3 regions of the Sporacetigenium sp. TC11 genome follow, and region 3 is predicted to be linked to each of the others. Evidence: riboswitches for the same ligand, from Rfam matches in the RefSeq annotation. Region 3 holds a riboswitch; each other region holds the start of a gene.
The links. Region 3 has a riboswitch for lysine ahead of ACUSRV_RS10690 (APC family permease). Riboswitches for the same ligand answer to the same signal wherever they lie in the genome.
Positions count from the first base shown of each region.

Region 1: another riboswitch for lysine. It lies ahead of ACUSRV_RS04915 (amino acid permease); the one in region 3 lies ahead of ACUSRV_RS10690 (APC family permease).
Region 2: another riboswitch for lysine. It lies ahead of dapG (aspartate kinase); the one in region 3 lies ahead of ACUSRV_RS10690 (APC family permease).

Region 1 covers NZ_JBYVNY010000002.1:394,765-398,044, reverse strand. The annotation lists gene ACUSRV_RS04925 (5-oxoprolinase subunit C family protein) at 1-217, opposite strand, end outside; gene pxpB (5-oxoprolinase subunit PxpB) at 231-956, opposite strand; lysine riboswitch at 1,327-1,500, shown strand; gene ACUSRV_RS04915 (amino acid permease) at 1,652-2,995, shown strand; gene ACUSRV_RS04910 (L,D-transpeptidase) at 3,216-3,280, opposite strand, start outside.
Region 2 covers NZ_JBYVNY010000001.1:424,857-428,136, forward strand. The annotation lists gene spoIVA (stage IV sporulation protein A) at 1-77, opposite strand, end outside; gene dapG (aspartate kinase) at 251-1,462, opposite strand; lysine riboswitch at 1,570-1,749, opposite strand; gene ACUSRV_RS02090 (NAD(P)H-dependent glycerol-3-phosphate dehydrogenase) at 1,806-2,828, opposite strand; gene plsY (glycerol-3-phosphate 1-O-acyltransferase PlsY) at 2,851-3,280, opposite strand, start outside.
Region 3 covers NZ_JBYVNY010000006.1:148,777-152,056, forward strand. The annotation lists gene ACUSRV_RS10680 (LysR family transcriptional regulator) at 1-556, shown strand, start outside; gene ACUSRV_RS10685 (prolyl-tRNA synthetase associated domain-containing protein) at 1,007-1,495, shown strand; lysine riboswitch at 1,586-1,769, shown strand; gene ACUSRV_RS10690 (APC family permease) at 1,893-3,275, shown strand.

The DNA.
Region 1 (3,280 bases), on a different contig from region 3:
CTATAGTCATGTTATCTATAAATTCTATAGTTGGACCTATCATGGTTATTTCAAGTACAGCTTCATCTTCTTCATTATCTACTAATATATTAGCAGTTCTATAGGAGAATATATCCATAACTCCACCTTCTGGTATTCCATACTTTTGATATCCTATACGCCCACTATCTTGTACAGTAGTAAAAAACCCTGGATTCACTATTTTAACTCTTCCCATTTTTTACACCTCCTCATTTTGAGTAGATTTTATACTCATAAGTTCTTTTTTCTATTTTTTCTTCTATTTTTTTATATTCGATTTCTGTTATAGGTTTAAATTTCACATAATCTCCCTGATTTAGAATAATTATAGGGTTCCTATTCGGATCAAATAGTTTAAGAGGAGTCTTACCTATTATTTGCCATGTACTCGGCGAATCAACAGTATATATTCCAGTTTGTACCCCTCCAATACCTATAGATCCAGAACTTATATTATTTCTTACTTTTTTGTATTTCGGTACAGTTATACTATTTTCTACCTTTCCTAAATACGGAAATCCAAAAGTAAATCCCAACATATATATATAATATTCTTTAGATGAATGAATATCTATAACATTTTGTACACTTAATCCATTGTGTTTCGCTACGTTTTCTATATCAATGCCAACTTCTCTGCCGTATAAAACAGGTACTTCTACTACATTCGGTTTAGGAATATTTATATGTTCTATTGTTTTTTCTAAATATTTAATCTCATTTTGTAATTTTATTATATCTATTACTATAGGATTATATATTACTAGAAGTGATCTGTATGAAGGTATCATTTCTACTATGCCTTTTATGTCGCTTAAATTTATAGCTATCATCATAGACCTTACTTGAGTACCTATTTTTTCACTTATTTTGTTTTCGAATTCAATTATTAATCCTCTGTCGCCTGATAAAAGATACTTAGTTTTAGTTACCATAGTATACCCCCTAAAATTCAAGCTATTACCTATAATTATTCACAAATATATTTGTTTATGTATATTCTGTATAGGTATAGATATCAATTTTCATAAAAAATATTAGAATATTCATAAATTCAAGTATTAATTTATAAAAGCATTAATTTTGCACAGAATATTATACTTCAAGTCTGCATTCAATAAGTCCTATTATTAAATATCCTATTAACACTTCTATATTGTAGCGTTTTGGCATATTTGCAACGAATATTTTTCTACTTTTACAATTTTTCGACTTTTTGTGATTATTTTCTACAATTTTATCTTGCCTATTTACATTTTTTAAATTTCTGTTATAATATGATTCATACCAAATAACCGAATATAAAACTAAGATAGAGGCGCATTACCAAATAGTATTATTGTGGAGTTAAGCACTATGAAGCAATATGAAAGGTGTTAATGCCGAAATGTATAAATGATGCTTTGAGTTTATATGTTGGGGTTGTATATAATATGTACAGTCCTGTCACAAGGAAACTTGTGGAGAGCTATCTTCAGATTATTGCATTAGATTTTATATCTAAACTAAAGCAAAGTCTAGGAGTAGTAGCATATCCATGTCTTATTACTTCTAGGCTTTTTTGTTGGTCTATTTTAGTCATCTATTCTTTTATTTAAATAATATTCTAGAGAATTGGAGGAAAAGTTTCATGACAAACACTAAGAAAAAAATGGGTTTAGTAATGGCAACAGCACTTGTTGTTGGAAATATGGTTGGTTCTGGTATATTTATGTTGCCTGCATCATTGGCATCTCAAGCTTCAATTTCAGCAACACTTATGGCCTGGGTTATAACAGGTCTTGGGTCTATACTTTTAGCTCTTTCATTCGGGAAGCTAAGTTCTAGATTCCCAAAAACTGGAGGACCTTATGAATATACAAAGCTTGCATTTGGTGAATTTACTGGATTTTTGAATGCATGGCTTTACTATAATGGATCTTGGATAGGAAATGCTGCGATAATATTAACATTAACTAGTTATGCTTCACTTGTATTTCCGATACTTTCTGATAATCCGTTAGTTTCATTTATATTTGGTTCTGCTATACTATGGATACTTACATTCCTTAATGTACTTGGAGCAAGAGAAGCTGGCAAGTGGCAAACTGCTTCAACTGTATTTAAAGTAGTATTATTTGCTGGATTTATTATAGTTGCTTTATTTAATTTTGATGCTTCTAACTTATATACATCTAATGCTTCAGCTTCTACGGGATTTGGTGGTCTTCCACTAGCTATAGCAACTACATTATGGGCATTTGTTGGACTTGAATCATCAACAGTTTCTGCAGGAGAAATAGAAAATCCTCAAAGAAATGTTAGATTAAGTACTATATACGGAATAATAATTACTATAGCTATATATTTATTGGTTTCAATTGCTGCTATGGGTGCTATGCCTCAAGATAAACTAGCTTCAAGTTCAGCTCCTATATCAGATATATTAGGTTTAATACTTGGAAGTAAAGCTGGTATAATAGTTTCTATATCTATAGTTATTGCTACACTTGGTAGTATTATAGGATGGATATTGACTACTGCAAATATAGCTTATGCTGCTGCGATTGATGGTGTTTTCCCAAAGATATTTGCCAAAACACATCCAAAATATAATACACCTTATATGGCATTAATAATATCTAGTATATTAACTAACTTATTATTATTAATGAATTTCCAAGGAGGATTAGTTTCAGCATTTAACTTCGCTATGTTATTAGCTACATTATCATATCTTCCAATATATGCAATGACTGCAGTAGCTGACATAATGTTAACAGGCAAAAATGTTAAAAATGTTACTACTTTTATAATAACAAGTATCGTACCTCTTTTAGGCTTTGTATACGCTTGCTATACTATATATGGTACTGGTGCAGAAACAGTTTTATGGGGCTTTATGTTAATGTTAATAGGTATGCCGTTTTATGTATATAACAAACTTAAAAATCAAAATTCAAAAACTCATATAAACAAAAAGAAAGCTGCTTAGCAGCTTCTTTTTATTTATAAGTATATTATAACTTATTCGTTCTATAGAAGTTATAATATACTTCTGATAAGCTTGGGCAATGAAACTGCTACAAAAACAAAAATAAAGAAGGCATTATACCTTCTTTAGATGTAAAGACAAAAATGTTATATACTTTGAATTATATATTCGATAATAAAACATTAATCCCTTCAATAATTCTAAAATTTCGAAAATTCATCTAATGTATTATTATTTTACTTCCTCTAGGAACATTATCATATATCCATTTTGCGTTTTCCGTAG
Region 2 (3,280 bases), on a different contig from region 3:
GTTCTTACAGGTCCAACTACACCTATGTATATATCGCCCTGGGTTCTTCTAGCTATATCTTCATATATGTTGTTCATCCTTATCCCTCCTGCATATAATTTCTTATTAAATTATATTTAGGGGGAAATGTTATTATTACAACTTTATATGATAAAGCTTAAAATAAGTACAAATTATTTCTCCCCCAAATAATACATAATAATATATATGCAAGCCTGTAACATTAAATACACCATACTATAAAATATATTTATAGTTCAAATGTATCATGTAGATAATTAACAGATTTTATCATATCAGATTCTTTTACTAAACAAGATATTGTCATCTCAGAATCCGATGTTTGAAGGAGTTCTATATTATTATTAGATAATACCATTACAATTCTTGCCATAACCCCTGGAACATCAGATATTTTACTTCCTATTATAGTAACCTTTGAACATTTTTGTGTTATTTCATACTCTATATTATATTTTTCTAATATGTTATTTACTATTTTCGTATTTGTAGCATCTATTATAAATGCCTTTTCTTTTATGAAGAAATTTATCATATCTATAGTTACATTATTTTTTTCCATTTCATTTAATATACTTATAAAATCTTCTTCTTTATATTTTCTTATTATGACTTGTGTAAATCCAGTTTGGTGAGCTATTGAAGTTACTAAGCTACTTTCTTCATATGTTACAAAATTTTCAAACTTAGGTCTTATGCCGCTTATTACTGTACCTTCATGTTCTAAGTTCATAGTGTTTTTTACTTTTATAGTTATATTTCCACTTTTTGCTATATCAACAGCTCTAGGGTGTATAACCTTTGCACCCTTATCTGCCATTTGAAATACCTCATCGTAATTTATATGTTTTAACACTTTAGCTGAAGGTTGTATTCTTGGATCAGCAGTCATTATACCGTCTACATCGGTATAAATCTCAACAACATCACAATTTAGGGCTTTCCCTACAGCTACAGCAGAGGTATCGCTTCCGCCTCTGCCTAAAGTAGTAATTTCTCCATCTTCTGTTATACCTTGAAATCCTGCAACTACAACGACTTTCCCTTCTGAAAGTTCTTTATATATTCTATCTGGTCTTATGTCTATTATTCTGCTATCTCCATATACTCCATTTGTTATTATTCCAGCTTGTCCTCCTGTTAAAAATACTGCATCTATTCCTTTGCTGTTTAATAAGTTAACAAATATAGATCCAGATATAACTTCTCCGCAATGCATTATCATATCTAATTCTCTTTTTGGTAAATCTTCATTCACGTTTTGGCATAATCCAACTAAAGTATCAGTTGCATATGGATCACCTTTTCTTCCCATTGCTGATACAACTATAACTACATCGTATCCATCATTTTTATAATTTTGTATTATATCACTTACCATATTCATTCTTTCCTGAGATTGTACTGATGTTCCACCAAATTTTTGCACTATTATATTCATTTATATATCCTCCTCGATGTCTTATAAATAAAAAAGAGCTTAAAGATAAAAATAACTATCTTTAAGCTCTAGAAATACTAATTCAAAACAAAAATAAGTATCTAAAAACTTAAGACAGCTCCCCACAAATATTATATATTCGTGACAGTTTTGTATATATTATATACAACCCCAACATATAAACTTAAAGCATCATTTATACATTTCGGCGTTGGCACCTTTCCCACTATATCATCGTGCTTAGCTCCACAGTAGTACTATTTGAAAACGCGACCTCTATCTTATTCTCTTATTTATTATTAAATTTTTATTTAAAAATTATTATAACATAAAAACTAGGCTATTAAAAGCCTAGTCTATCATTAACTATTTCTTCCATTTCATGTGTTTTATTTCTCATCATAAGTCCTATAACAGCTTCATTTGCATTTACTCCGTCATGAAGTACAGAATATATTGCATTAGTTATAGGCATATCTATATTAAGCTTCTTAGATACATCATAAGCTACCTCAGTAGCAGTTATACCTTCTACTACCATTTTTACTGTCGCCAAAGTTTCTTCCAAACTCTTTCCTTGTCCTATAAGAATTCCAGCTCTTCTATTTCTACTATGCATACTAGTACATGTAACTATTAAATCACCTATACCAGACAATCCAGAAAATGTATTAGGCTCAGCTCCCATAGCTACACCTAGCCTAGCTACTTCTCTTATTCCTCTAGTCATAAGAGCAGCTTTTGTATTGTCACCATATCCTAATCCATCACATACACCTGCTCCAAATGCTATTATGTTTTTTAATGCTCCACCAAGTTCTACTCCAATGACATCAGGATTTGTATAAACTCTAAATTTTGGAGTCATAAATGCATCTTGTACAAGTTCTGCATCTTTTATGTTATGTGATGCTGCAACTACTGTAGTAGGTATGTCTTTTCCAACTTCTTCTGCATGTGAAGGTCCTGATAATACAACATATTTATTATTTGGAAGTTCTTCTTTAACAACTTCAGACATTCTAAGCCCTGTTCCTTTTTCAAGTCCCTTAGCTACATCAACCAAAACTTGATTGTCATTTATTATTCCTTTTATGTTTTGGCATACAGATCTTACAGCTTGAGATGGCACAGCAAGAACTACTAATACACTATCTTTTATAGCCTCTTTTATATCAGTAGTAACATTTATATTACTAGGTATTACAACACCTGGAAGATAATCTATATTTTCTCTAGTTGTATTTATTTTATCACATTGTTCTTCACTTAAAGTCCAAAGAGATACATTATATCCTTTTTTACCTAGAACAAGTGCAAGGGCAGTCCCCCAACTTCCAGAACCCAATACACACATTTTTTCCATTATTAACACCTACCTAAATAATTTATTTAGAAATATTTTTCTTTTCCCCTAATTTTCTTTCTGTACCATTTTTAAGTCTTTTTATATTTTCTCTATGGGTGTATAAAGCAATTGCTGTAAGTATAAATCCAACTATAGCAGCTTTATTGTTTCCTATAATAACCATCGCTACAGGAAAACATGTAATCCCTAGTATTGAACCTAATGACACGTATTTTGATCTATACATAATCAAAATACTTATAGCTAAACAAATTAAAGCATAAATAGGATATATTGCAAGCATAGTACCAAGAGATGTTGCAACTCCCTTTCCACCTCTAAATCCAAGAAGTGCTGGCCAGTTATGTCCTAGAACAACAAATACAGCACCTACATAAGCTCCATCTAAAGGCTGTAGTCCATACCTACCTGCTAAATAGCGTCCTATAACCACTGCTATACTTCCCTTT
Region 3 (3,280 bases):
TTCACTGAATTGCCTTGCCATAAAAAATATCTTATCAAATGGAGAGGTAGACCTTGGTTTAATGTACGATGTAGGGAGTCAAAATGATAGTTTGATTACTATTAAGCTATCTGATTTCCCTTTAGCTTTAATATGTTCACCTTTATTAGAGCAAGATAAATTTGATTTTTGCAAACATAACCAAGAAATAAATACAAGTCTTATTGTTAATGAGCCTGAATCTATTTATCGAAAAATAATTGAAAATTATTTTTGTGATAAAAAGATATTCTTAAATAACACAACTGAACTTTGGAGTATTGAAGCAATAAAAAGATGCGTTGCAAGTAATTTAGGAATTTCTTTATTGCCTCGCTTCACAGTAGAAGAAGAACTGAAAAATGGTAAGTTAAAAGAACTGGAGGTAGGCTGCTCTGATACCAAAATCACAGCAATTTACGCTTATCACAAGAATAAATGGATTAGTCCTGCAATGTCGTTGTTTATGCAATTAGTGAGGGAAAACTTTAATATTGATTATAATGATTTACATAACAAAAAAGACCTTCATATATGAGGTCTTTTTATTTAATGTTTTTAGTTGATATGCTTATCTAATTATCTTTTTCTTTTTTGTTTTTCTTATACACGATAGTATCTATTATAATTCCGCCTACACCTACTATAGTCATAACAAGATACATAATGGCTTTATTGGGTGCTCTAAACAAACCATTCAATCCATACGTTATCAGTAATAAATTTACAATCATTTGCATAATAAACATATGCTTAGGGAATTTCTTAATTGTAATCACTCCTTTTAAAGATATTCTTCTTAATTGTATCATCAATTACGAAGCATAACTACTCAATATATTTTATTGATTTGGCTTTGTTAGATAAAATTGCATATAATTGTACATTAATTTAAAAAATTATAAATTATCTTAATTGGAAAATATAGTATAATAGTGATTAGAGATTTTATTATCACTAGTTCTATGAAATAAAGAGGAGGTATATTATGGACAAGCAACAAAAGGTTTTTCAAAAACTTGATGAATTAAACATTACATATGAGGTGACAAACCATCCACCAGTTTACACAATAGAAGAAATGGATGATCTAGGTATTTCAAAACATGGAGATGTATGTAAGAATTTATTTATTAGAGATGCAAAGGGAAAAAGACATTTTCTTGTTGTACTAGATAAAGATAAACAAGCTGATCTAAAAAACATAAGGGAGCAACTTGGTACAACTGGTTTGAGTTTTGCATCTGAAGAGAGGCTATCAAAGTATTTAAATCTAAGTAAAGGTGCTGTAACTCCTTTAGGTGTTGTAAACGATGAAGACCATTTAGTTGAGGTTGTATTTGACAGAGATTTAATAAATAAACAAAAGCTAGGGGTTCATCCTAATGACAATACAGCAACGGTTTGGATATCTTTTGATAACCTTAAGAAACTAGTAGAAAATAATAAAAACACAATTCATTATTTGACTATTTAGTATTGATTGTAATATGGATAATGTTGACAACATATAAATATAGTGTTATGATATTAAAAATCAAAACTTCATAAAAATCCTCATCCTAAAGGGTGGGGTAGAGGCGCGGTTGTTAAGAGTAACTATATCGAGGTTGGAAGCCTATGACATATAGTAAAAGGAGCCACCGCCGAAGCTTCAGATACCAAAGTCTGATTGCTGGGTCTGTATCAAATAGGTGCAGGACTGTCATCATTGTATATGCTCGATACTTTGATGTTGCGCTATCTCACATTGAGCCAGAAGGGAGAGAGGATTGTCTTTAGCTTTGCTATACGTATGTATACACCTGACAAGCCTGTTAGGTGTTTTTATTTTGCAATTTTTTAAATATGGAATATAATGGGAGGAATAATATATGAATAATAATTTAGCACAGCCAACTCAAAATACGGAGTCTGGCTTTAAAAAAGAAATTAGTTTATTTGGTGGGGTAAGTATTTTAGGCGGTATAATGGTAGGCTCTGGAATTTTTTATTTAGGGTCATATGTATTAATGAGAACTGGAATGAGTTTAGGGTTAGCCTTATTAACTTGGGTTTTAGGAGGAGTAATTTCATTATTAGGCGGAATTTGTTATGCAGAACTAGGTGCATCAGATCCTCGTGCTGGAGGACTTACTGTATATTTAAGTAATGCATATTCACCTATAGTTGGTTTTTTAAGTGGATTTAACAACTGGTTAATAGCTGGTCCTGGTTCTATTGCAGCTTTGGCAATTGCACTTCCAAGTGCTTTAACTGCTATACTTCCTATGGGGGAATGGACAGTTAAGTTTGTTGCTATAGCATTGATAATATTACTTACAGTTGTAAATTATTTTGGTGTTAAGTTTGGATCAAAACTTCAAAATATTTCTATGGTTGCAAAATTAATACCTATTGGAATAATAATGGTTTTAGGCCTTGTATTTGGTAAAGTAACACCGGATTTAAGTTTAGCTCCAGTGGCTGGTGACGTAAGCTTTGGCTCAATTATAAGTATGGTGGCATTTGCAGTTGTTGCAAGTTTATGGGCATATGAAGGATGGACTAATTTAAATACTGTAGCTGAAGAGGTAAAAAATCCTAAGAAAAACCTACCTCTTGCAATTATAATATCTATTGTTTCAATAACAGTACTTTATACATTATTTAATTATTCTATATATAGAGTTATACCTTTTGAAGAAATTCAAAGTCTAATAGCAAGTAATGAGTATTATTTAGGAACACATGCAGCACAAAAGTTAATGGGGAATACCGGTAGTATTTTAGTTATAGTAGGTATGGTAATAGCTATGTTTGGTGCTTTAAATGGATGTATACTAGCATTTCCTAGAATGTATTATGCGATGAGTCAAGAAGGTCATTTCTTTGAAAGCTTTAAAACATTACATCCTGTACATAAAGTTCCTCATAATGCTTTAATTGTACAATGTATAATATCTATAGTTTTGGTATTACTAAGAGACTTAAATCAGTTAACTTCTTTAGTTGTATTCTCAGGGATGTTGTTTAACACTTTAGGGGTATATGCTGTTATGGTTTACAGAAAGAAATTCCCAAGTGCAGAAAGACCTTACAAGGTAATTGGATACCCTGTTACAGTAATATTAACAACTATTTTATTCTTAGGATTAATGGTAAATACATTTATTGAAGATCCTCAAACTTCAATTATAGGTTTACTTGTTCCAGCGATAGGTATAATATTTTATATATATTTTGATAGAAAAAACAAAAGAAGACAAAACATATAAGACAG